One region of the Streptomyces sp. NPDC085900 genome, then DNA from elsewhere that is predicted to be linked to it. Evidence: riboswitches for the same ligand, from Rfam matches in the RefSeq annotation. Region 1 holds a riboswitch; each other region holds the start of a gene.

What was found. A riboswitch is a leader RNA that binds a small molecule or an ion and turns the genes downstream of it on or off. The one in region 1 is predicted to bind cyclic di-AMP.
Region 2: it holds a riboswitch for cyclic di-AMP, as region 1 does, so the genes downstream of both, ACIGDI_RS29600 (M23 family metallopeptidase) here and ACIGDI_RS06120 (NlpC/P60 family protein) in region 1, are expected to answer to the same signal.
Region 3: it holds a riboswitch for cyclic di-AMP, as region 1 does, so the genes downstream of both, ACIGDI_RS41550 (M23 family metallopeptidase) here and ACIGDI_RS06120 (NlpC/P60 family protein) in region 1, are expected to answer to the same signal.
Region 4: it holds a riboswitch for cyclic di-AMP, as region 1 does, so the genes downstream of both, ACIGDI_RS16010 (peptidoglycan DD-metalloendopeptidase family protein) here and ACIGDI_RS06120 (NlpC/P60 family protein) in region 1, are expected to answer to the same signal.

What each region holds. Positions count from the first base shown of each region.
Region 1 is NZ_JBITSP010000002.1:297,538-303,178, forward strand. It holds gene ACIGDI_RS06105 (RNA polymerase sigma-70 factor) at 1-459, shown strand, start outside; gene ACIGDI_RS06110 (VOC family protein) at 469-894, opposite strand; gene ACIGDI_RS06115 (LuxR C-terminal-related transcriptional regulator) at 923-1,675, opposite strand; gene ACIGDI_RS06120 (NlpC/P60 family protein) at 2,144-4,144, opposite strand; cyclic di-AMP (ydaO/yuaA leader) riboswitch at 4,153-4,327, opposite strand; gene ACIGDI_RS06125 (DUF5997 family protein) at 4,532-4,939, opposite strand; gene ACIGDI_RS06130 (LysR family substrate-binding domain-containing protein) at 4,998-5,641, shown strand, end outside.
Region 2 is NZ_JBITSP010000009.1:284,982-290,622, forward strand. It holds gene ACIGDI_RS29595 (GntR family transcriptional regulator) at 1-491, opposite strand, end outside; gene ACIGDI_RS29600 (M23 family metallopeptidase) at 681-1,454, opposite strand; cyclic di-AMP (ydaO/yuaA leader) riboswitch at 1,467-1,631, opposite strand; gene ACIGDI_RS29605 (M16 family metallopeptidase) at 1,835-3,223, opposite strand; gene ACIGDI_RS29610 (M16 family metallopeptidase) at 3,220-4,614, opposite strand; gene ACIGDI_RS29615 (DNA topoisomerase (ATP-hydrolyzing) subunit A) at 4,933-5,641, shown strand, end outside.
Region 3 is NZ_JBITSP010000020.1:64,409-70,049, forward strand. It holds gene ribA (GTP cyclohydrolase II) at 44-709, opposite strand; gene ACIGDI_RS41530 (MarR family winged helix-turn-helix transcriptional regulator) at 857-1,405, opposite strand; gene ACIGDI_RS41535 (dihydrofolate reductase family protein) at 1,520-2,653, shown strand; tRNA gene ACIGDI_RS41540 (tRNA-Met) at 2,731-2,804, shown strand; gene ACIGDI_RS41545 (PP2C family protein-serine/threonine phosphatase) at 3,006-4,049, shown strand; cyclic di-AMP (ydaO/yuaA leader) riboswitch at 4,265-4,422, shown strand; gene ACIGDI_RS41550 (M23 family metallopeptidase) at 4,434-5,453, shown strand; gene ACIGDI_RS41555 (aldo/keto reductase) at 5,552-5,641, shown strand, end outside.
Region 4 is NZ_JBITSP010000004.1:416,626-422,266, forward strand. It holds gene ACIGDI_RS16000 (TetR/AcrR family transcriptional regulator) at 1-390, shown strand, start outside; gene ACIGDI_RS16005 (SGNH/GDSL hydrolase family protein) at 494-1,279, opposite strand; gene ACIGDI_RS16010 (peptidoglycan DD-metalloendopeptidase family protein) at 1,525-2,460, opposite strand; cyclic di-AMP (ydaO/yuaA leader) riboswitch at 2,465-2,622, opposite strand; gene ACIGDI_RS16015 (alpha-galactosidase) at 2,937-5,009, opposite strand; gene ACIGDI_RS16020 (tyrosine-protein phosphatase) at 5,180-5,641, shown strand, end outside.

The DNA.
Region 1 (5,641 bases):
CTGCCTCGGTTCGAGGCCGGCCGCAAGGAGCGCGAGGAACTCGCCGGGCGGTTCTTCGACGCCTTCCGGGAGGGCGACGTCGACGCGCTGCGCGAACTCCTCGCCGCCGACGTGCACATGGCGGGCGACGGCGGCGGCAAGGCGCCGCAGCTGGCCAACGCGGTCATCGGCGCCGAGCACGTGGCCCGCGTGCTCGCCGAGTTCGCGCCGCAGATCGGCAGCGTCGGCGTCGTGGTGGAACCGCGGCAGGTCAACGGCCGACCCGGCGCGCTCTTCCGCGACCGGGACGGCAGGATCGTCAGCGTCATGGCTCTCGACGTCCTCGACGGACGGGTCCGGACGATCCGCTCGGTGATCAACCCCGACAAGCTGGGGCACCTGGGGGCGGTGGCGGACGCCTGGGCGCTCAGGCGGGAGGCGGAGCGGGCGCGCCGCCTCGCGACCGGCCGGACCGGCTGAGCGCGCGGGTCAGCCGACCGACGTGCCGCCCCACTCCTCCGGAGCGACGTCCGCGAGCGTCTGCGAGAACGTCCACTGGTGACCGGCCGGGTCCTCGGCCGTGTACTGGCGCTCGCCGTACTCGAAGTCGGTCGGCTCCATGAGGATGCGCGCGCCGTGCTCCCGGGCCCGCTGGCAGTGGGCCCGGGCGTCCGCCACACGGACGGTGACCGAGTGGGTGACCTCGCCGGGGCGCGGCGGCCGGCGGTCCTTGCGGACGTCCCCGACGATCACCGCGCCGTCCCCGTAGGCGAGTTGGGCCCGGTGGTCCTCGCCGATGCGCACCCGCTCGGCGAAGCCGAAGGCCGCGCCCAGCCAGTCGACCGCCGCGCGCACGTCCGGGTAGATCAGCACGGGGATGACCGTCGCGGCGGGGATGGAACGGTTCGGCTTCATGACGGACTCCGGAGGTCTGGCGGCATCCCTACCGCCGTGCGGACGGTGCGGGCACCAGGCCGAGTCGCTGGGCGCGCAGGACCGTGCTGACGCGGTCTCGTGTGCCCAGTTTGCGGTAGATCTTCTCGATGTGCTTGTGGACCGTACGGTCCGAGATGCCGAGTCGGCGGCCTATCGCGGACGCGGTCAGCGCGTCCGTGAGCAGCAGCAGGACGCTCGTCTCGCGGGGCGTCAGCCGCGTGTCGGCCGCCCGGTGGGCGGGGCCGGCCGACCGCCGCAGGCGCTCCAGCAGTTGCCGCTGCCGATCGACCGCGGCCAGCAGCGGCTGCAACTCACTCGCCACCCGGACGTGGTCGTCGGTGAAGTCCCGGCCCGAGCGGTAGACCATGCAGCCGGTGACCGGGCCGGCCGCCTTCGGCAGCGGGATCGCCAGCACGTGGTGCGCGTCCATGAGGCCGCCGATCAGCCGCGCCGTCGGGCTCGTGGACCAGGCGCGGCCGGCCGCCCGGCGGGCGGTGAGCGGCGTGCGGTCCCGGCCCGCCGTGTACAGGGGTGCGAAGGGATAACCCTCCCGCAGCAGGCTCACGGACTCCTCGCCGAGCCGGGCGAACCCGTCGGCGACGGCGGCGGGCATGCCGACCGTGCCCGAGGACGCGTTCCACTCGTCCAGCTTGTAGATCAGCGTCTCGCCGCCGCACAGGGCCGGCAGCGCCTCGGCCAGCAGCGGCCACAGCCGCTCCGGCTCGGGCTCGTTGAGGGCCGCCACGGCCACCGACAGCATGCGTTCATGGGCCCCGCCCAGCGCCTGTGCCACGTTCCGACTCCGCGTACGCAGTTGTACCCATACCGAACGGCGTCCACGGTGCCCGAGACTGCACACGGGCGCCGGTGACGCTCCCGGAAACACTCCAGCACATCGTCGCTCCGGCGGCCGCGGCGGGGGAGACCCGGCGGTTCACGTGGGGGACGGCCGGTTCAACCTGGCCCCGGATTCCGGGCGGGCCGCCGGAACGGGGGACCGGCGGCCCGCACCCGGCTCACCAGCGGGGCAACCCGAGCCGCAGGCGGTCGTTGCGAACGCGAGCCCCGCGGCGACGAGGGCGGCGGCCGGACGGCGACTTCGTCGACGATCACCCATGTCGACGGTGCACCGGAACGGGATGTCATGACGAAGGGCCCCGCGCAGCCTTGGCAGCGCGGGGCCCGGAAACGTTCTTCGGTTATGGAGATTCGATGGCGTGACGAACCGTCAGGCCGGTCGCACGGCGATGCGGATCGCCGCCTCCCCGGCGTTGTGGATCGACTCCTCACGGATGACCGAGCCCGGGCCGGGGGCGTGGATCATCAGACCGTTGCCCGTGTAGAGGCCCACATGGCTGAAGTTGTCGTGGAAGAAGATGAGGTCACCGGGGCGGCTCTCGGCGAGGGGGATCACCGTGCCGGCGCTCGACTGCTCGCTCGTACTGCGCGGCAGCGCGACCCCGGCGGCCTTCCAGGCGGCCTGGGTCAGCCCCGCGTTGTCGTACGACTCCGGGCCGACGGCACCCCACAGGCACGGCCTGCCGATCTGCGCGCGGGCGAACTCCACGGCCCGGTCGGCCTTCGTGCCGGTGGACGTCTCGACGGCCGGGACGCCCGTCTCCAGGACGGTCGGCTGCGGCGCCGGCCGCTCCTCGACCACCGGCACGCCGGTGTCCAGAACCGACGGCTCCCGCAACCGCCGAGCCACGTCGGCGGCCCGCCGGGCCTGCTCCTGCGCCACGGGGTCCCGCCAGTCGGCCTGCGGCGCCGCCGCCGCGATGATCTGCTGGGCGCCGGTGTCCCAGCCGGGCTGTGCGGGGGCGGACGGGGCCATGGTCTGGGCGACGAGCTGCTGTGCGCCGGTGTCCCAGCCGGGCTGTGCGGGGGCGGACGGGGCCATGGTCTGGGCGACAAGCTGCTGTGCGCCGGTGTCCCAGCCGGGTTGTGCGGGGGCGGACGGGGCCATGGTCTGGGCGACGAGCTGGTGGGCGCCCGTGTCCCAGCCCGGCTGCGCCGGCGCGGCTGTGGTGCTCGCGCGGTTGGTGGCTGTCTGCTGGGCGGGTATCGCCCAGCTCGGCTGCGCCGGTGCGGAGGGGGACATCGTCTGCGCGACGAGCTGTTGTGCGCCGGTGTCCCAACCGGGTTGTGCCGGGGCCGATGGGGCCATGGTCTGCGCGACGAGCTGTTGGGCGCCGGTGTCCCAGCCGGGCTGTGCGGGGGCGGACGGCGTCATCGACTGGGCGACGAGCTGCTGAGCGCCCGTGTCCCAGCCCGGCTGCGCCGGCGTGGCCGCCATGCTCGTGCCTGCGGTGGCGGCCTGCTGGGGTCGGGACGTCCAGTCGGGCTGGGCCGGTGCGGAGTCGTTCATCGTGCGGGCCGCGGCCGCCTGCTGGACCTGGGCCGCCCAGCTGGGCTGCGCCGGTGTGGCCTCGATCGCCGCGGGGGCCGCGCTCTGCGGGGCCGGGGCCGCCTGCCAGGTGCTCCGGTCCGGCTGCGGGGCGACGGCGGGACGCGGGGCGGAGGTCTGCCGGGCGACGTGCCGGTACAGCAGGTCGCTGGCCGCGGCGACCTTGCGCTGGTTCTCCTGCTTGGATCTGCGCAGCGAGGTCTGCCGCGACTCCGCGGGGGCCGGGGCGGCCGGGAGTGCAGCGGCCGCTTCCTGGCGGGGCTGGGGCACCGCGGGAAGCGCAGCCGTGGGGGCGGCGGGCAGCTCGGCCATCGGGCGACGGGGCCCGGCGGCGGGCAGCTCGGGTACGGCCCGGGCGGGGGCCTCCAGCTCACGAGCCGCACGAGCCTCCACCGCGCGAGCTTCCACCGGACGGGGGGGCCGGGTGGCGGCGGGACGCCTGGCCGGGGTGCGGTCGGACGGGAGGATCGCCGGGACGGTCGGTCCGATGGACGCCCGGGCCATGTCGAACCACTGCCGGGAGACGTTGTCCAGGTCGGGGTCCGAGCCCCCGCGCGGCTGACCGCCACGCTCGCCGGTGCCGCGCGCCTTCTGCACGCGGGTCAGGTTGAACTGCCCGGTGTCCTCCTCGGCACGGTCGTACAGGCTGCTCACACGCTGCCGGACGTCCTCCCGGCTGGGTGCTTCGTCGCCCGGCTGGGGCGAGGCGTCGGCCGTCTGCGAGAACAGGGCCACCGAGGTGAGGGCGGCCGTCGCGAGGGCGGAGTTGCGCATACCGGGGAGGCCGAAGCCTCCGGCACGCGACGATCGTTCCGGCGCCATGGGGGCCGTACTCCTTCCGTACTCCGCCTACCGAGTTAGCTGTCGGGTTCGGGCGGTCAATTCCGGAAGGCATGCCCTACGGCCCTTGCGCCGAAGCGCAGTCGGGCCGATTCACCCCATGAATCGGTTGGGTCCCCGGTTCCGGCCGCCGCGAAGGCGCACCGGATTCGGCGGAGGCCGCTCTTCCCGACGGGGTTCGCCGGAGTGACACGAGCGGCCTGAGGCCAAGCTAGCCAACTTGTGCGCCTCGTGTGAAGGTTGACGGCCGGAATGTCCGATACGCTTTTGTGACCTTCGTCGTGACGCACCGTCAGATCCCTTTTCGGTGGACGGAGGGCGTGCAGGTGGTGACGGAGAGTCACCGAACGCCTCTCCGGCCACGTGGCGTCAGGAACGCGGAGCCTGATCCTCGCCCGCCGCCCGCTCGGCGTTGCGCTTCTTGATCCGCGCGCCCTCCTTGCGGACCTCCGCCTGCGTCGCGCGCTCCTTGACCAGCCACTCGGGCTGCTCCTGCTTCAGGGTCTCGATCTCCTCGGTGGTGAGGGCCTCGGTGACCCCGCCGCGCGCGAGACCCGAGATGGAGACGCCCAGCTTCGCCGCGACCACCGGACGGGGGTGCGGGCCGTTGGCCCGCAGCTCGCGCAGCCACTCGGGCGGATTCGCCTGGAGCTCGTCGAGCTGGGCGCGCGAGACGACACCCTCACGGAACTCTGCGGGGGTGGCCTCGAGGTACACACCCAGCTTCTTCGCCGCGGTGGCGGGCTTCATCGTCTGGGCGGTCTGGTGCGACTTCATGGGGTCAAGGGTATCGAGCGCGTACGACGCCTCCGACCACGGCCGGTAACCTGGCGGGGTGACAGGCTCGGAAGCATCCCAGACGTTCCGGCTTGCGTACGTCCCGGGGACGACGCCCGCCAAGTGGGTGCGGATCTGGAACGAGCGCCTGCCCGACATCCCGCTGACCCTTCAGCCCGTAGCGGCCGCCGAGGCCCCCGACGTACTGCGGGCCGGCGAGGCCGACGCGGGGCTGGTGCGGCTCCCGGTGGACCGTGCGTACTTCAGCGCCATCCCCCTCTACACCGAGACGACCGTGGCCGTCGTACCCAAGGACCACGTGATCACGGCCGCGGAGGAGATCACCCTCGCCGACCTGGCCGACGAGGTGCTCTTCCACCCCCTCGACGACGTCCTCGACTGGGACGCCCCGCCCGGCGAGCCCGCCTTCGAGCGCCCGGCGACGACCGAGGACGCCGTGGAGCTCGTCGCGGCGGGCGTCGGCCTCCTGGTGGTGCCCCAGTCCCTGGCCCGCCTCCACCACCGCAAGGACCTCACCTACCGCCCGGTGACCGACGCGCCCCGGTCGAGCGTGGCCCTGTCCTGGCCGGAGGACGCCACCACCGACCTGGTGGAGGACTTCATCGGCATCGTCCGCGGCCGTACGGTCAACAGCTCCCGCGGCCGCAAGCCGCAGCCGGCGGAGAAGACCGCGGACAAGCC
Region 2 (5,641 bases), on a different contig from region 1:
GCCGGCGCGTCCACCGCGTACATCCAGGTGATCTTGTGGCGCAGCTGGGTCAGCATCGAGGTCAGGGCGGGGCTGCCGGAGGCCTGGGCGAGCGTCTCGTGGAACCAGCCCCCCAGAGAGCGCAGATCCTCGCTGCCGCCCCTCCTGGCGCGCTCCTGGCCCAGTCTGACCAGGCCGCGCAGGACCTTGAGGTGGGCCTCGGTGCGCCGCTGGGCTGCCCGGGAGGCACCCAGCGGCTCCAGCAGCATGCGCATCTCCAGCAGGTCGGCGGCCTCCTGCTCGGTCGGTTCCGCCACGCACGCGCCCGCGTGCCGGCGGGTCACCACGAAGCCCTCGGCCTCCAGGGTGCGCAGGGCCTCACGGACGGGGACGCGCGAGACGCCGTAACGACGGGCGAGGAGTTCCTCGGTGAGACGGCCGCCACGCTCGTAGACACCCGCGACGATGTCGTCCCGGATGGCCGTGCACACCGAGTGCGCCGGAATACGCATGACCGACCTCCGTCTTAATCCCCGTGAAACGTCGACGATTGACGTTGTGTCCAGCGACTCTATTGCAATGAGCCGGAATTTCCGACGGGGGGCCGGAATCCATGGATATTTTTTGGACAGAGGGGTGACAGAAACGACGAAAACCCCGGCTCGGGGGAGCCGGGGTCCTCGGAGTCTGGCGGCGCGTCGCTAGACGTTCACACCGTGCGAGCGCAGGTACGCGACCGGGTCGATGTCCGAGCCGTAGTCGGGGGTCGTACGGGCCTCGAAGTGCAGGTGCGGTCCGGTGGTGTTGCCGGTGGAGCCGGAGAGACCGATCTGCTGGCCGGTGACGACCTTCTGGCCGACCGAGACGCCGATGGACGACAGGTGGCCGTACTGGGTGTACGTCCCGTCGTTCATCTTGATCACGATCTGGTTGCCGTAGGCCCCGCCCCAGCCGGTCTGGACGACCGTGCCGTAGCCCACCGCGTGGACGGACGTGCCGCTCGCCGCGTGGAAGTCGATGCCGGTGTGGCTGCCGGAGGACCACAGGGAGCTGCTGGCCTTGTAGCCGGTGGAGACGTACGAGTTGGAGATCGGCGCGACGAAGGAGTTCAGGCGCTTGCGCTCGGCCTCACGGGCGGCGCGCTCCTTGGCCTCGCGCTCCTTCTTGGCGAGCGCTTCGGCCTTCTTGCGGGCGGCCTCCTCGGCGGCCTTCTTGCGGGCGGCCTCCTCGGCGGCCTGCTTCTGGGCCTCGGCCTGCGCGTCGATCTTCTCGGCGATCGAGTCGCCGATGCTGATGACGGGGGTGAAGCCGGTCTGCTCGACGGCGTCGACGGAGTTGTCGGCGGCGAGCGCGGGTGCCGCGAGGGCACCGATCACACCGGTGGTGGCGAGGGCCGCGACGCCGGCGACCTGGGCGGTGGAACGCTTGATCCGGCTGGGACGACGGTGCTTCCCGGTGGCGCACATGAACGCCATGTACAGGCTGGTCCTTTCCTTCCCTCTCGCCTACCGGGTTAGCTGACGGGTTCGGAGCAGGAAGGTCTCCTACGGACCCCCTCGCGGCTCGCGCGGGCGTCCGATTCACCCCAGGGACTGCGGTGGGTCCCCGGCTCCCCTGGCTCGCGCCGTACGGGGACTCGGCGATGACTGTCCGGTGCCGCGGGTGCGGCGCACTGCCTGACGAACAGCCCGCATGACGCTAAGCGGGGCGCCTTTCAATCCCCAAACGGATCGCGGCTTTTGTAGCGCATCCCACAGGGCAGACAGGCATCTCTCCTTCAATTCCGCGCCAATTCGGACATAGAAGGGCCCTAGTGACAGGTCAGTCACCAGGGCCCCTCCACGCGCGCGTGCCGCTACTCGGCGGAAACCACGGTCACTTCACCGATGCCGAGCGCCTCCACCGGCGCCTTGATCTGCGCCGCGTCGCCGACGAGGACGGTCACCAGACGGTCCACCGGGAACGCGTTCACGACCGCCGCGGTGGCCTCCACCGTGCCGGTCGCGGCGAGCTGCTGATACAGCGTCGCCTGGTAGTCGTCGGGCAGGTGCTGCTCGACCTGGTCGGCCAGCGTGCTCGCGACCGCCGCCGCGGTCTCGTACTTCAGCGGCGCCACGCCCACGAGGTTCTGCACGGCGACGTCGACCTCGGCGTCGGTGAGGCCGCCCTCGGCGAGCGTGCGCAGCACCTTCCAGAGGTCGTCGAGCGCCGGACCGGTGTTCGGGGTGTCGACGGAGCCGCTGATGGCGAGCATCGACGCGCCCGTGCCGTCCGGGGCGGACCTGAGGACCTGCCCGAACGCGCGCACACCGTAGGTGTAGCCCTTCTCCTCGCGCAGGACGCGGTCCAGGCGGGAGGTGAGGGTGCCGCCGAGGCAGTACGTGCCGAGCACCTGCGCCGGCCACACGCGGTCGTGCCGGTCTGCGCCGACGCGGCCGATGAGCAGCTGCGTCTGGACGGCGCCGGGACGGTCCACGATGATCACGCGCCCGGTGTCGTCGGCGGTCACCGGCGGCACGGGACGGGGCTCGGCCGTGGAGCCCGTCCAGGTGCCCAGGGTCTCGCCGAGCAGGGCGTCCAGGTCGATGCCGGTGAGGTCGCCGACGACGACCGCGGTGGCCGTGGCGGGCCGGACGTGACGGTCGTAGAAGGCGCGTACGGCGGCCGCGTCGATCTTCTCGACGGTCTCCTCGGTGCCCTGCCGCGGGCGGGACATGCGCGAGGTCGCCGGGAACAGCTCCCTGGAGAGCTCCTTGGCCGCCCGGCGGGAGGGGTTGGCCAGCTCGTGCGGGATCTCGTCCAGACGGTTGCGCACCAGCCGCTCGACCTCGCCGTCGGCGAACGCGGGCGCCCTGAGGGCGTCGGCGAGCAGGCCGAGCGCCTTGGCCAGGCGGGAGGCCGGCACTTCGAGGCTGAGGCGGACACCAGGGTGGTCGGCGTGCGCGTCGAGGGTGGCGCCGCAGCGCTCCAGCTCGGCGGCGAACTCCTCGGCGGAGTGCTTGTCGGTGCCCTCGGAGAAGGCCCGCGCCATGATCGTGGCGACGCCGTCGAAGCCGGTCGGCTCGGCCTCCAGGGGTGCGTCCAGGAGCACCTCGACGGCGACGACCTGCTGTCCGGGGCGGTGGCAGCGCAGCACGGTCAGGCCGTTGTCGAGCGCCCCGCGCGTGGGCGCGGGGAACGCCCACGGCCTGGCCTCGCCGGCCTGGGGCTGCGGGTGGAACTCCATCGTGGCGAGCTCGCTCACTTGGCCGCCTCCTCGTTCTTGTCGCCGGCTTCGACCGTGGCCTCGGCCTCGGGGTCTTCGGGGGGATCCGCGTCCTCGGCGACCTCTCCGGAGACGGGTTCGTAGACGAGCACCGCCCGGTTGTCGGGCCGCAGGCGGGCCTTGGCGATCTCCTGGACCTCCTGCGGGGTGATCTCCAGGACGCGCTGGACGGCGGTCAGGGCGAGCTGCGGGTCGCCGAACAGGACGGCGAAGCGGCACAGTTCGTCGGCGCGGCCCGCGACCGTGCCGAGCCGGTCCAGCCACTCGCGCTCCAACTGGGCCTGGGCGCGCTCCATCTCCTCGCTCGTGGGGCCCTCCGCGGCGAACCGGGCGAGTTCCTCGTCGATGGCGGCCTCGATGACCGGCACCTCGACGTCACCGGACGTCTTCACGTCCAGCCAGCCCAGCGAGGGCGCCCCGGCCAGGCGCAGCAGCCCGAAACCGGCCGCCACGGCCGTACGGTCGCGTCGCACGAGCCGGTTGTAGAGGCGGGAGGACTCGCCGCTGCCGAGGACCGTGAGCGCCAGGTCGGCGGCGTCGCACGCGCGCGTGCCGTCCTGCGGCAGCCGGTAGGCGGCCATCAGGGCGCGCGCCGGCACCTCCTCCTCGACGACCTCCCGCAGCTGCTCGCCGATGATGTCGGGGAGCGAGCCGTCGCGGGGCGCGGGCTTGCCGTCGTGCCCGGGGATGGAGCCGAAGTACTTCTCGACCCAGGCGAGCGTCTGCTCGGGGTCGATGTCGCCGACGACCGACAGGACCGCGTTGTTGGGCGCGTAGTAGGTGCGGAAGAACGCGCGCGCGTCCTCCAGCGTCGCCGCGTCCAGGTCGGCCATCGAACCGATCGGCGTGTGGTGGTAGGGGTGGCCCTCCGGGTAGGCGAGAGCGGTCAGCTTCTCGAAGGCGGTGCCGTACGGCACGTTGTCGTAGCGCTGCCGGCGTTCGTTCTTGACGACGTCCCGCTGGTTCTCCATGGACTCGTCGTCCAGGGCGGCCAGCAGGGAGCCCATGCGGTCGGCCTCCAGCCAGAGGGCGAGTTCCAGCTGGTGGGCGGGCATGGTCTCGAAGTAGTTGGTCCGCTCGAAGCTCGTGGTGCCGTTGAGCGAGCCGCCGGCGCCCTGCACCAGCTCGAAGTGGCCGTTGCCCTTGACCTGGCCCGAGCCCTGGAACATCAGATGCTCGAAGAGGTGAGCCAGGCCGGTACGGCCCTTGACTTCGTGGCGCGAGCCGACGTCGTACCAGAGGCACACCGCCGCGACCGGGGTCAGGTGGTCCTCGGAGAGCACCACGCGCAGCCCGTTGGCCAGGCGGTGCTCGGTCGCTGTCAGGCCCCCGGTGCCTGCCTGGTCTGTGGCCGTGTGACCCATGGGCATGTACGTCCCTTCGATCGCGGATGCGGAGCTGGAAACCGCTGTTTTCCTGCCGGTCCTGCCACTGTATGCAAGCGGGCGGACCCGCGGCGAAGTTCCCGGACGACGTACGCCCACAGCGGATCGCGTAGCCTGCGGGCAGCCGCGGCGAGGGCGACCCCGCCCGCCGGGCCGGACCGCCGACACCGGGTCCCGGCCCGGGTTGTCAGTGCCGCGGTCCACAATGGTCGCGTCAGATCCCGTTCATGCTTCAGCAAGCGTGAGCCGAAGGGGACGTGAGCGACCCGTAGGCGAGCGACCAGAAAAGAGGAGCCGGCAGCGATGGCCCGCCGCAGCACGAAGACCCCGCCGCCCGACGACTCGTTCGAGGAGCGCATCCTCGACATCGACGTCGTCGACGAGATGCAGGGCTCCTTCCTCGAGTACGCGTACTCGGTCATCTACTCCCGCGCCCTGCCCGACGCCCGTGACGGCCTGAAGCCGGTGCACCGCCGCATCGTCTACCAGATGAACGAGATGGGCCTGCGCCCCGACCGCGGCTATGTGAAGTGCGCGCGCGTGGTCGGCGAGGTCATGGGCAAGTTGCACCCGCACGGCGACGCGTCGATCTACGACGCCCTGGTGCGCATGGCGCAGCCCTTCTCCATGCGCGTGCCCCTGGTCGACGGCCACGGCAACTTCGGCTCGCTGGGCAACGACGACCCGCCGGCCGCCATGCGGTACACCGAGTGCCGTCAGGCCGCCGCGACGAGTCTGATGACGGAGTCGATCGACGAGGACACGGTCGACTTCGCGCCCAACTACGACGGCCAGGAGCAGGAGCCGGTCGCGCTGCCGGCCGCCTTCCCGAACCTGCTGGTCAACGGCGCGTCGGGCATCGCGGTCGGCATGGCGACGAACATGCCGCCGCACAACCTCTCCGAGGTCATCGCCGCCGCCCGCCACCTGATCCGCTACCCGAACGCGGATCTGGAGACCCTGATGCGGCACGTGCCGGGTCCCGACCTGCCCACCGGCGGCCGCATCGTCG
Region 3 (5,641 bases), on a different contig from region 1:
GCGCGTCCGCCGCGCCCGCGCACCCGCCCCCCGCCGCGCGGCCTCAGCCCGCGTTGAGTTCCGTCAGTTCGGTCGTGGCGCGGTCCGTCAGTTCGGACAGGGGGAGGGTGTGCTGGGTCTGGAGGACCTTTGCGCGCAGGTAGCGGACGTTGTGGGCGGTGGTGAAGACGCCGGTCGGGACACGGTCGTGGACCGTGATGCCGAGGTCGCGCAGCTGCCCGGCCTTGTCGGGGTTGTTGGACAGCAGGTCCAGTTCGGTGACGCCGAGGGACCGCAGCATCTGGGCGGCGGCCGTGTAGTCGCGGGCGTCCTCGGGCAGGCCCAGGGCGGCGTTCGCCTCGTACGTGTCGAGGCCCTGGTCCTGCAGGTCGTACGCGTCGAGCTTGTTGTAGAGGCCGATGCCGCGGCCCTCCTGGCGGAGGTAGAGCAGCACGCCGCCGCGGACCGCGATGCGCTCGACCGCCTCCCGCAGCTGCGGGCCGCAGTCGCAGCGGGCGGAGCCGAAGACGTCGCCGGTCAGGCACTCGGAGTGCAGGCGGACCAGCGGGAGGGTGCCGGGGGCCGGGTCGCCGAGGACGACGGCGACGTGCTCCTGGCCGTCGGCCAGACCGTGGAAGGTGACGAGTTCGGCGTCGACGCTGTAGCCGTCGTCGAAGCGCAGCGGCACCCGGACGCGGGAGCGCGGCGTGGCGGCGGGGAAGTCGGGCATGGGGGTTCTCCTGTGTCCGGGTGCAGGACCGTGCGGAGTGCTGCTTCAGATTTGAAGCAGATCCACGGCTGGAACCCTACCCGTGCTTTAAATTTGAAGCAACAGATTTGCGACCCGGCTCACGCGGGGAAGTTCACGGGAGTGCCCTTACGACGAGCCCGACCCCGAGCCCGACCCGGACCCCGAGCACGGCGACGACCGCCGCCGCCACGGCACCTCGTCGGAGGTCGGCCGCGGCGTCTCCGCACCCTCCAGCGCGCGCACGATCGCGGAGCTGATCTCCTCCAGCCGCTCCACCTGCTCCTCGGAGAGGTGGTCGAACACCGCCGCCCGTACCGTCTCCACATGCCCCGGCGCCGTGCGCTCCAGGACCGCCATCCCCTCGTCGGTGAGGGTCGCGAAGCTGCTCCGCTTGTCCCACTGGCAGTCCTCGCGCCGGACCAGCCCGTCCTTCTCCAGCCGCGTCACGGCGTAGGTCAGCCTGCTGCGCGTGATCTTCGACTTCTCGGCGAGATCGGTCATCCGCAGTTTGCGTTCCGGCGCCTCGGAGAGGTTGGCGAGGATGGAGTAGTAGAGATGGGGCATGCCGGCGTCCTGCTGGAGCTGGCGGTCGATCGCGTCCTCCAGGAGGTGCGTCGCCGCGATGTACGCGCGCCAGGCGCGCTGCTCCTTGCCGGTGAGCCAGCGAGTCTTCATACGACCAGTGTAGGTTTGTTTCAAACTTTAACCAAGCATCCCCTTTGCCAAGCGTCCTCTTACCCAAGCGTCCTCTTACCCAGCGTCCCCGGCCTCCGAGAGCGAGCACGCCCGATGCCGTACCCCCACGTCCTGCTGTCCGCCGCCGTCTCCCTCGACGGCTACCTCGACGACACCGGCCCCGAGCGGCTGCTGCTCTCGTCCCCGGCCGACTTCGACCGGGTGGACGAGGTACGGGCGTCCGTGGACGCGATCCTGGTCGGCGCCGGCACGATCCGCGCCGACAACCCGCGCCTGCTGGTCAACTCGCCCGAGCGGCGCGCGGCCCGCACGGCCGAGGGGAAGCCGGAGTACCCCCTCAAGGTCACCGTCAGCGGCTCCGGTGACCTCGACCCGACGGCGAAGTTCTGGCACACCGGCGGTGAGAAGGTGCTCTATACGACCGATGACGGCGCACGGCGGGCCGCCGACCTCGGCCTCGCCGCCGACGTCGTCTCCCTGGGCCCCGGCCTCGACTGGCGCCGCCTCCTGGAGCACCTGCACGACGTACGCGGTGTCGAGCGCCTGATGGTCGAGGGCGGCGGCACCATCCACACGCAGCTGCTGCTCCAGGGGCTGGCGGACGAGCTGCAGCTGGTGCTGGCCCCGGTGTTCGTGGGCGACGAGAAGGCGCCCCGGCTGTTCGGGCCCGGCGGCTACCAGGGAGGTCGGCTCAGACTGGTGGATTGCCGCCGTATCGAGGACGTGGTGCTGATGCGCTACGAGCCCACCGCACCCGGCAGGGGTCGGGTCCCTTCCGCCGCCGACCACCACTGGCTGCGGCTCGCCTGCGCACTGGCCGACCAGTGCCCGCCCTCGCGGACGGCCTTCAGCGTCGGGGCGGTGGTCGTCGCCGCCGACGGCACGGAACTCGCCCGCGGCCACTCGCGCGAGGCCGGCGACCCCACGGTGCACGCCGAGGAGGCGGCGCTCGCGAAGATCGACCCGGCCGATCCACGGCTGGCTGACGCGACCGTCTACAGCAGCCTGGAGCCCTGCGCGCGGCGCGCGTCCCGGCCGAAGCCGTGTTCCCGGCTGATCCTGGAGGCCGGGGTCCGGCGGGTGGTGACGGCCTGGCGGGAGCCCGACACCTTCGTCGAGGAGGCCGACGGGAACGGGCTGCTGGCGGCGGCCGGGGTGGACGTCGTCCTGCTGGAGGAGCACGAGGCATCGGCCAAGGCGCCGAACACCCATCTGCTGGGCGGCTGAAAACCGCAGGTGAAGGGGGCGGATCGAAACCCTGGTGCTGGGCGTCCCGCGGATGGCGTACACTGGAGTCACAACGACGCGGGGTGGAGCAGCTCGGTAGCTCGCTGGGCTCATAACCCAGAGGTCGCAGGTTCAAATCCTGTCCCCGCTACTGAAGGCCGAGGGCCGGAATCCGGAAACGGGTTCCGGCCCTCGGTGTTTCCTCCCCCGGGTGTCTCTCACCTGGGCGGGGCTCCCCCTGGGCGGTGCCTCCCCCCATCGGCCCTCACCGCTCGCCCGCCGTCCCCGCTCCGGCAACCCTTGAAGTGTGGAGCAGGAGGGGCCGATCTCGTACGCGCGCACCTTCGTCCGCATGCTCCCGGCACTGCTGCTCGTCGCCGGGGCGTTCTACGACTACTTCACCCCGGCCGAGTTCAGCGCGGCCCCCCTCTTCACCGCCGCGCCCCTGGTCGCCGCCCCGCTCTACTCCCGCCGGGGCACGATCCTCACCGGTGTCGCGTGCGTGCTGGTCGTCCTGCTGCTCCACAGCCGGCTCGGCATCCTGCTGCACATCGACGCGCTCACGGAGCTGGTGACGGTGGCGACCGTGGTCGCGCTGGCCGTGCTCATCAACGCTCTCGTGCGCCGCGGCGACGAACAGCTCGCCTCGCAGCGCGCGATCGCCGAGGCCGCCCAGCGTGCCGTACTGCCCGACCCGGCCGAACGGATCGGCACGTTCACCATCGCGGCACGCTACGAGGCGGCGCAGCGGGACGCGTCCATCGGCGGCGACCTGTACGCGGTGCAGGACAGCCCGTACGGCGTGCGGCTGGTGGTGGGCGACGTGCGCGGGAAGGGGATGGGCGCGGTGGCGGCCGTCGCCGTCGTGATCGGGGCGTTCCGGGAGGCCGCCGAGCAGGAGGCGACGCTGGAAGCGGTCGCCGGGCGGCTGGACCGGGCGCTGGCCCGCGAGGGCAGCCGGCGCGAGGGTCTCGACGCCTTCGAGGGCTTCACCACCGCCGTACTCGCCGAGCTTCCGCACGGCGACGGCGTCGTCAGGATCGTCAACCGCGGCCATCCGCCCCCGCTGCTGCTGTGCCCCGGCGGGACGGTGCGTCCGCTGCCCGCCCGCGAGCCCGCACTGCCGCTCGGCATGGGGGAGTTGGGCGCCTGGCCGGACCGGGCGGAGCAGACCCGCTTCCCGGGCGGGGCCACACTGCTGCTGTACACCGACGGGCTGTGCGAGGCGCGGGACCGGCACGGGGAGTTCTACGATCCCGCGGCGAGCCTTCAGGGCCGGGCCTTCCCCGATCCCGCCGGGCTGATCGCCACCCTCGCCCAGGAGGTGCACCGGCACACCGGGGACGGCACGACGGACGACATGGCGATGCTCGCCGTACGGCGTCACGCCAGGTGATCGGATGGCCGCCCTCCGCATAACAACTGACGAACCGTCAGTCGCTGTGAAGATCCCGAGAAGGGGTCAACTCGCCCGTTTTTCGCCGGTCATGGACCTGTACGTCCAGCCCGGAAACGTTAATGATCAAGCCGAACTGCTTGGAATCCACACCCCGGGTCTATTAACGTTCGATAACGCAGCGCGGTCGTCCCAGCCGTCACAAGAGGCGGCTCCGTGCGCACGCGCCGAATCCCGCAAGGGAACCGGGGAACCACCACCCTGGGGTGAATCGCGCGGATGCCACCGTGGACCCACGGCCGGTATACGCGCGTAGGAGACCTTCCTGCTCCGAACCCGTCAGCTAACCCGGTAGGCGAGAAGGAAGGAAAGGAGCACGCCCACGTGGCGTCCAACCCGCCTGCCCCGGCAGCACCGTTCGTGCCGAGCACCGAGCCCTTCGGCTTCGCCCCCCGCACCGACGAGGGCCAGTGGGAGGAGTGGAATCCCACCGCGGAGTCCATACGCCCGGTACGGGGCAAGCACCGCGTGGCCAAGCAGCGCGGCGGCGGGCTGGCCCGCAGCTCCACGGTTCTCGGCGTCGGTGTCATAGCCGCCGTCGGCGCGGGCGGCATGGCCAGCGCCAACACCGGCAAGCCCCCGGTCTCCATCTCGATGCCCGACCTGGCCTCCGTGAGCCATGTGTTCGGCGACGACGCGGCCCCCAAGGGCTCCGCCACGGCGCTCAGCAGCGTCGGCGTGACCACCGAGGACACCGCCGAGGGCGCCAAGGACGCGGGCGAGGCGCTGCGCGACCGCATCATGGCGCAGGCCGAGGCGCAGCAGGTCCAGGTCGACAGCAAGGCCCAGGCGGTCACCGAGGCGTCCTTCGCCAAGCAGGTCGACGCCGCTGCCACCAAGGCGGAGCAGGACGCCGCCGCCAAGGCCGCCGACGCCAAGCAGAAGGCGGAGGCCGAGGCCAAGAAGAAGGAAGAGCAGGCGCGGCTGGCCGAGCTGGCCAAGCAGTTCAAGCTGCCGGTCGTGTCGTACACGATCACCGGCACCTTCGGCCAGGCCGGTTCCATGTGGTCCTCCGGCTACCACACGGGTCTCGACTTCGCCGCCCCGACGGGCACGCTCATCAAGGCCATCCACAGCGGCACCATCACCGAGGCCGGCTGGGCCGGGTCGTACGGCTACCGCACGATCCTCACCCTCGACGACGGCACCGAGCTGTGGTTCTGCCACCAGTCGTCGATCAGCGTCAAGGTCGGCCAGAAGGTCGCCACCGGTGACGTCATCGGCCGCGTCGGCGCCACCGGCAACGTGACCGGCCCGCACCTGCACCTCGAGGTTCACCCGAACGGCCAGGCCACCGGGATCGACCCGATGACGTGGCTGCGCGGCAAGGGCCTGAACCCCTGACGATCCGCACGTCCCCGGAACGGCTGCCTCCGATTGTTTACGGGAAGTTTGCGGCCGTTCCGGAAGACCGCTCTCCGGGGTCTTCGTTGACGTAGGACATGACTTCTCTTCGCAAGCTCGGCAACTCCGACCTCGAGGTCTTCCCGCTCTCCCTCGGCGGCAACGTCTTCGGCTGGACGGCCGACGAG
Region 4 (5,641 bases), on a different contig from region 1:
GGCCGTCGCACCACGGCGCTACGGCGACTGCGCGCCGCCGTGCGCTGGTACGCGCCGACCGGCCAGGCCAAGGGCTGGCGGCTGTGGATCGAGGGCTGGGCGGCGGCGCTGCGCGAGCCCGCGTTGCGGGAGGTGGCGCGGGACCTCGACAAACGGTGGAAGGCGGCGCTCGCCGAGGTCATCGCGGAGGGCGTGGCCGCGGGCGAGTTCCACTGCCCCGACCCCTTCGGTACGGCCCTGCGCCTGACGGCCCTGCTGGACGGGCTGGCGGTCCAGCTGACCTCGTACGCCGGAGCGGTCTCACGGGCCCGGGCGCAGGAGTGGGTGGACGAGGCACTGGCGCGCGAACTGGGTCTGGACCGAGCGGCGTTGACCGCTTCGCAGACATGAGCTCTGCAAGTAGGGACCATCACAGACCTGGGCCCTCTCGGGTTCGCCCAGTCACAGAATGAGGCCCCCCGGTTCGCACCAGGAGGCCCCACCCAGTCAACCGTCACGCGACGGCGGCGATCCGTGTCCGGATGTCCTCGGGTGACAGCGCGCCCTTCGCCGTGACGTGGTCGCCGGACGACTCGCCGCGCAGTCGGCGCCCGATCCACGGCACCAGGTACTCGCGCGCCCACTGCACGTCGTCCCGCCGTACCTCCAGCGTGCCGCGCGGCGGCAGCGGCGGCCAGGGCTGGTCGGGGTCGGCCGGGATCTCCAGGCCGAGGACCTGTCCGGCGCGCAGCGCCACGCGCGTGTGGCCCTCGGGCGAGAGGTGGAGCCGGTCGCCGTCCCACGCCCTGCGGTCCTGAACCGACTTCAGCGACCACAGGTCGAGCACGGGGCAGCCGTACCGGTCGGCGATGGCCCGCACATGCCCGTTGTAGGTGGCGATCTTGCCGCGCAGGTGCTTCAGCACGGGCACGCCACGGGTGTCGAACCCGGTCGTCACCATGACGGTGCCGGCGACCTGCGTGAGCCGGATGATCGCGCGCTCGAAGCGCTCGGCCACCTCGTCGGGGTCGGTGCCCGGCCGGATGATGTCGTTGCCGCCCGCGCAGAAGGAGACCAGGTCCGGGGCCAGCTCGACGGCCTGCGGGAGCTGGTCCGCAACGATCTGGTCGAGCAGTTTGCCGCGCACCGCGAGGTTCGTGTACCTGAAGTCGCCCTCGGGACGCCGGTCGGCGAGGAGTACCGCGAAGCGGTCCGCCCAGCCGACGAAGGCCCCGTCGGGGCCGGGGTCGCCGACGCCCTCGGTGAAGCTGTCCCCCACCGCGACGTACGACCCGATCACTGATCTGCTGTCACTCTTCGAATCGTCTGCCACAGCCGTCATGATTCACCTTCGAATGTGACCTACGCGACCGTAGGCAGGGCTTGACGGTCGGTGAGATAAGCCACTCGCAAAGTGTTGACCAAGGTCGGAATAACCCCTCGATGTGCGCTGTTGCTGGGTCAACAGTCGGACACACCGAAGGCCGGACCCGGGGATCGAGGTCCGGCCTTCGGCAGCGTGTCAGGCGGCGTGGCGGCGGGGGGTCAGCCGACGGCGACGCCCTTGGAGCGGAGGTAGGCGACCGGGTCCACGTCGGAGCCGTAGTTCGGCGTGGTCCGGATCTCGAAGTGCAGGTGCGGGCCGGTGACATTGCCCGTAGCGCCGGAGAGGCCGACCTGCTGGCCCGCGCTCACGCTCTGGCCGGCCGAGACGGAGAGCTGCGAGAGGTGCCCGTACTGGGCGTAGTAGCCGTCGGCGAGCCTGATGACGACCTGGTTGCCGTACGCGCCGCCCCAGCCGGCGGAGACGACGGTGCCCGCGCCCACGGCCTTGAGGGGGGTACCGGTGGGGACGACGAAGTCGACGCCGGTGTGGTAGCCGCTGGACCACATGCTGCCGGCCACGCGGTAGCCGGTGCCGACGGTGGCGCCGGAGACGGGGAGCTGGAAGCCCGTGGCGGAGGCGGTGGTCGCGGCAGCGCTGCGGGTGGTGCCCTCACCGGAGGAGGACGAGCGCTCCTTCGACGAGGTCGAACCCTGCGAGGACGAGGACTTGGCCGTGGAGGACCTGTGGGCGCTCGTCGCGGCCTTCTTGCCGATCGTGAGCTTCAGACCGGGGTGGATGAGCGACGGGTCGTCGCCGACGACGGTGCGGTTGTCGGCGTAGAGCTTGTGCCAGCCACCGCTGACGTGCTGCTCCTCGGCGATCTTCGAAAGGTAGTCACCGGACCGGACCGAATAGACGTGCACCGCCTTTTCGGAGGCGGAGTTCTTCTTTTCGGTCGCCTTCTTCACGGTATTCGGAAGGGACTGAACGGCCTTTTCCGAAACCGACTGGGAAGCGGACTGGGCGGTGGCCGCGTGGGCACCCGTGGCACCCATCAGCGGGAGGGCGAGCGCGGCGCCGCCGGTTCCGGCGACGGCGATGGAGCGAGTGAAGCGCTGGGACTTCGGACGACGGTGCTTACCCTTCGCGGGCATGGCGAATTCCTCTCCGGCGCCTGCGAGGTGAGCTGTCGGGTGCGGGCTGGAGATGCCCGGCCGCGCGCTGGTCGCGGCTGTACCCCTAGCCGTTCCGGAGACCGGAACAGGCGTTGTACCTGTGGGTCCCCCGCTCCTGCCGTACACGGGTGATTGGTGCGGGCTCCGGGCGGCGGCAGGATTGGGCGTCCGTCCGGATTGGTGTGGAACGTAAGCGACGAGGACGCGAAGGGACAAGCGACGGTTCCCCGTGAATCCGTTTCCCTTGATCCTCTGCGGAAATCCACGGTCACTCTCCGTGAATTTCCGCTTCGTCCCACTCTTCAATCCGCAGGAAAGACAGATTGATTACGTGAGCATGACGAGGTACGCACCGTCACGGCTATGACGCTGCTCACGTGACGCTGCTCCAGCTTCCCTTGTCACAGCGCGAGTTGGAATGAAGCCCAATCAACGCAGCAATTCGGACAGAAGAGTCAGATGCGGCGCAGGCGGAGAACTGCCGCATCGAGGTCGCCCCGAAGTCCGGTATGCAGACCGTGATGCAGCAATACGGCACCTCGATGCACTTCGCCCGTTTCGAGGCATTCGTACGACGCTGTCGGGTCGAGGGCACGCAGCCGCAGGGCCGGCACGGGCTCGCCGTAGCTCTGTGCCTGCAGCCAGGCGAGGACGACGCTCTGGTCCCCGCGCGCGTACTGCACGGCGCTCAGCCCGCCCGTCGGCGGCCTGAGGCGGTGGAGCTCGCCGTGCTGGACGAGCGGCCGGATCTCCTTGTAGAGGCTCACCCAGTCGCGGGCCTCGGCCAGCTCCTCCTCGGTCCACTGCGTGAGGTCCCCGCCCACCCCGAGCACTCCGGCCATGGCACTGACGAACCGGAAGCGCAGCGAGCTGACGCGCCCGTTGAGCTGGGTGTTGGGGCTGTCGGTGACCCAGGCGGCCATCACGCGCGCGGGGTGGATCTGGCTGAAGCCGTGCTGGATGGCGAGCCGGTCGAGCGGATCGGTGTTGTCGGAGGTCCACACCTGGTCCGTACGGCTCATGATCCCGAGGTCGATCCGTCCGCCACCGCCCGAGCAGGACTCGAAGACGACACCGGGGTGGGCCGCCCGCAGCCGGTCCAGCAAGGCGTAGAGGGTGTGGACGTGGTCGACCCAGAGGCGCTGCGGGTAGGCGTCACCGGGCCAGCCGGCGTCCGTGAAGCAACGGTTGAAGTCCCACTTCACGTAGTCGATCTGAGCGCTGGACAGCAGTGCGTCGAGCCGCTCCCAGAGGTACTCCTGGACGTCCTCGCGGGCCAGGTTCAGTACGAGCTGGTTGCGCAGCTCCGTCCGCCTGCGTCCGGGCTGGAACTGGACCCAGTCGGAGTGGGCGCGATACAGGTCGCTGTCCGGATTGACCATCTCGGGCTCGACCCAGATGCCGAACTGCATGCCGAGCGCGTGCACATAGTCGGCGAGTGGGGCCAGGCCCTTGGGGAAGCGGTCGGGGTTGGGTGTCCAGTCGCCGAGCCCGGCCCGGTCGCTGGTGCGCTTGCCGAACCAGCCGTCGTCGACGACGAACAGCTCCACGCCGATCGCCGCGGCCCGCCGTGCGAGGGCGCTCTGCTGTTCCTCGGAGATGTCGAACTCCGTGGCCTCCCAGGAGTTGAACAGCACGGGGCGGTCCTGGTCCGCGTCCGGGACGACGTACGCGCGTTGGTAGGCGTGCCAGGCCCGGCTCGCCCCGCCGAAGCCGCCGTCGCTCCACAGCCCGGCGAAGACGGGGGTGGTGTACGACTCCCCCGCCGCCAGGCTCAGCAGTCCGGAGTCGTCGTAGCCCGCGCCGCCGGTGATCTGCACGCGCGCGTCCGGGAGTTGGGCCACCGCGATGCGCCAGGAACCGGACCAGCCCAGGGCGCAGCCGTAGACCTCGCCGCGCTCCTCGGTGGCGTCGGTGTCGAGGGCGACCCAGGGCAGGTGCTGGTGCCCGGTGTGCCCGCGGCGGCTGCCGATGACCTTCTCACCGTAGGTGAGCGGCGAACTCGTGAGCCGGGACTCCGCGGCCCAGCGGCCGTGCAGCTGGGACAGCCGCCAGCCGTCGCGGTCGGGGAGGGTCCAGGTGGCGGCGTCCGCGCGCAGCAGCTCCAGGGCGCCCGGGCCCTCGTTGTCGAGGGTCACCCAGCGCTCGACGACGTCGTGCCGCATCCGGTGGTGCAGGGTGATCGCGAGCCCGCCGTCGCGGAACCTCAGCCGGAGGTGGTCGCCCTCCGCCTCGTACGTCTCGAAGCGCCACTCGGTGCCGCGCCGCTCCTCGGAGCGCACGGACAGGGCGGGCCTCACGAACCGCGGGCCGCCCTCGACCGGGTACTCCTCACGGCCGTCGAGCGGGGACTCGAAGGGGCGGTAGTCCGGCAGCGGGCGTACGGCGAGGGCCTCGGCGTCGGCGAGGGCGATCCGGGGGCCCCAGTGCAGGTGCAGGAGCTCGTCGTCCTCGGTGAGATGGATCGCGTAACCGCTGGTCGGCCCGGTCAGGAGCCAGGTACGGCCGTTCTCGGAGATCTCCAGCATCAAGCCCTCACATATTCGAACAGGTGCGATCAAGCAGCAACATCATCAGTGCCGGTGGGGGCCGACGGCAACGCCTGTGGACAACTCATTGCCCAAGGAATGCATGTCGTATCGTCGACACGGTGCCCGTCGTCGAGCCGAGTCGGCGGGGCCGACTGGGAGGAGCCCCCGTGACGCAGCAGATCCCGTCGACCGAGCCGGAGCTGGCCGGGGTGCGCAACTTCCGCGACGTGGGCGGGCTGCCGACGGTGGACGGGCGGCGGGTGCGCCACGGGGTGCTGTTCCGCAGCGGGCACCTGGCGCACGCGACCGGGGAGGACGCCGCGTTCCTCTCCTCGCTGGGGCTGCACACGATCTTCGACTTCCGCAACGCCGCGGACCAGAAGCTGGAGGGGCCGGACGTCGAGCTGCCGGGCGTGCGCAATGTGAACCTGCCGCTGTCCGACCCGGCGGACGGCGTCGGCTTCTGGAAGATGGTGCGGGACGGCGAGATCGAGCAGCTGCGCGAGGTCCTCGGCGACGGCAAGGCCGCGGGCCGCATGATCACCTCGTACCGCACGATCATCAGGGAGCGCACCGCCGAGCACACGCGCGTGCTGCGCTCGCTCGCCGAGGACAGCGTGCCGGCGCTC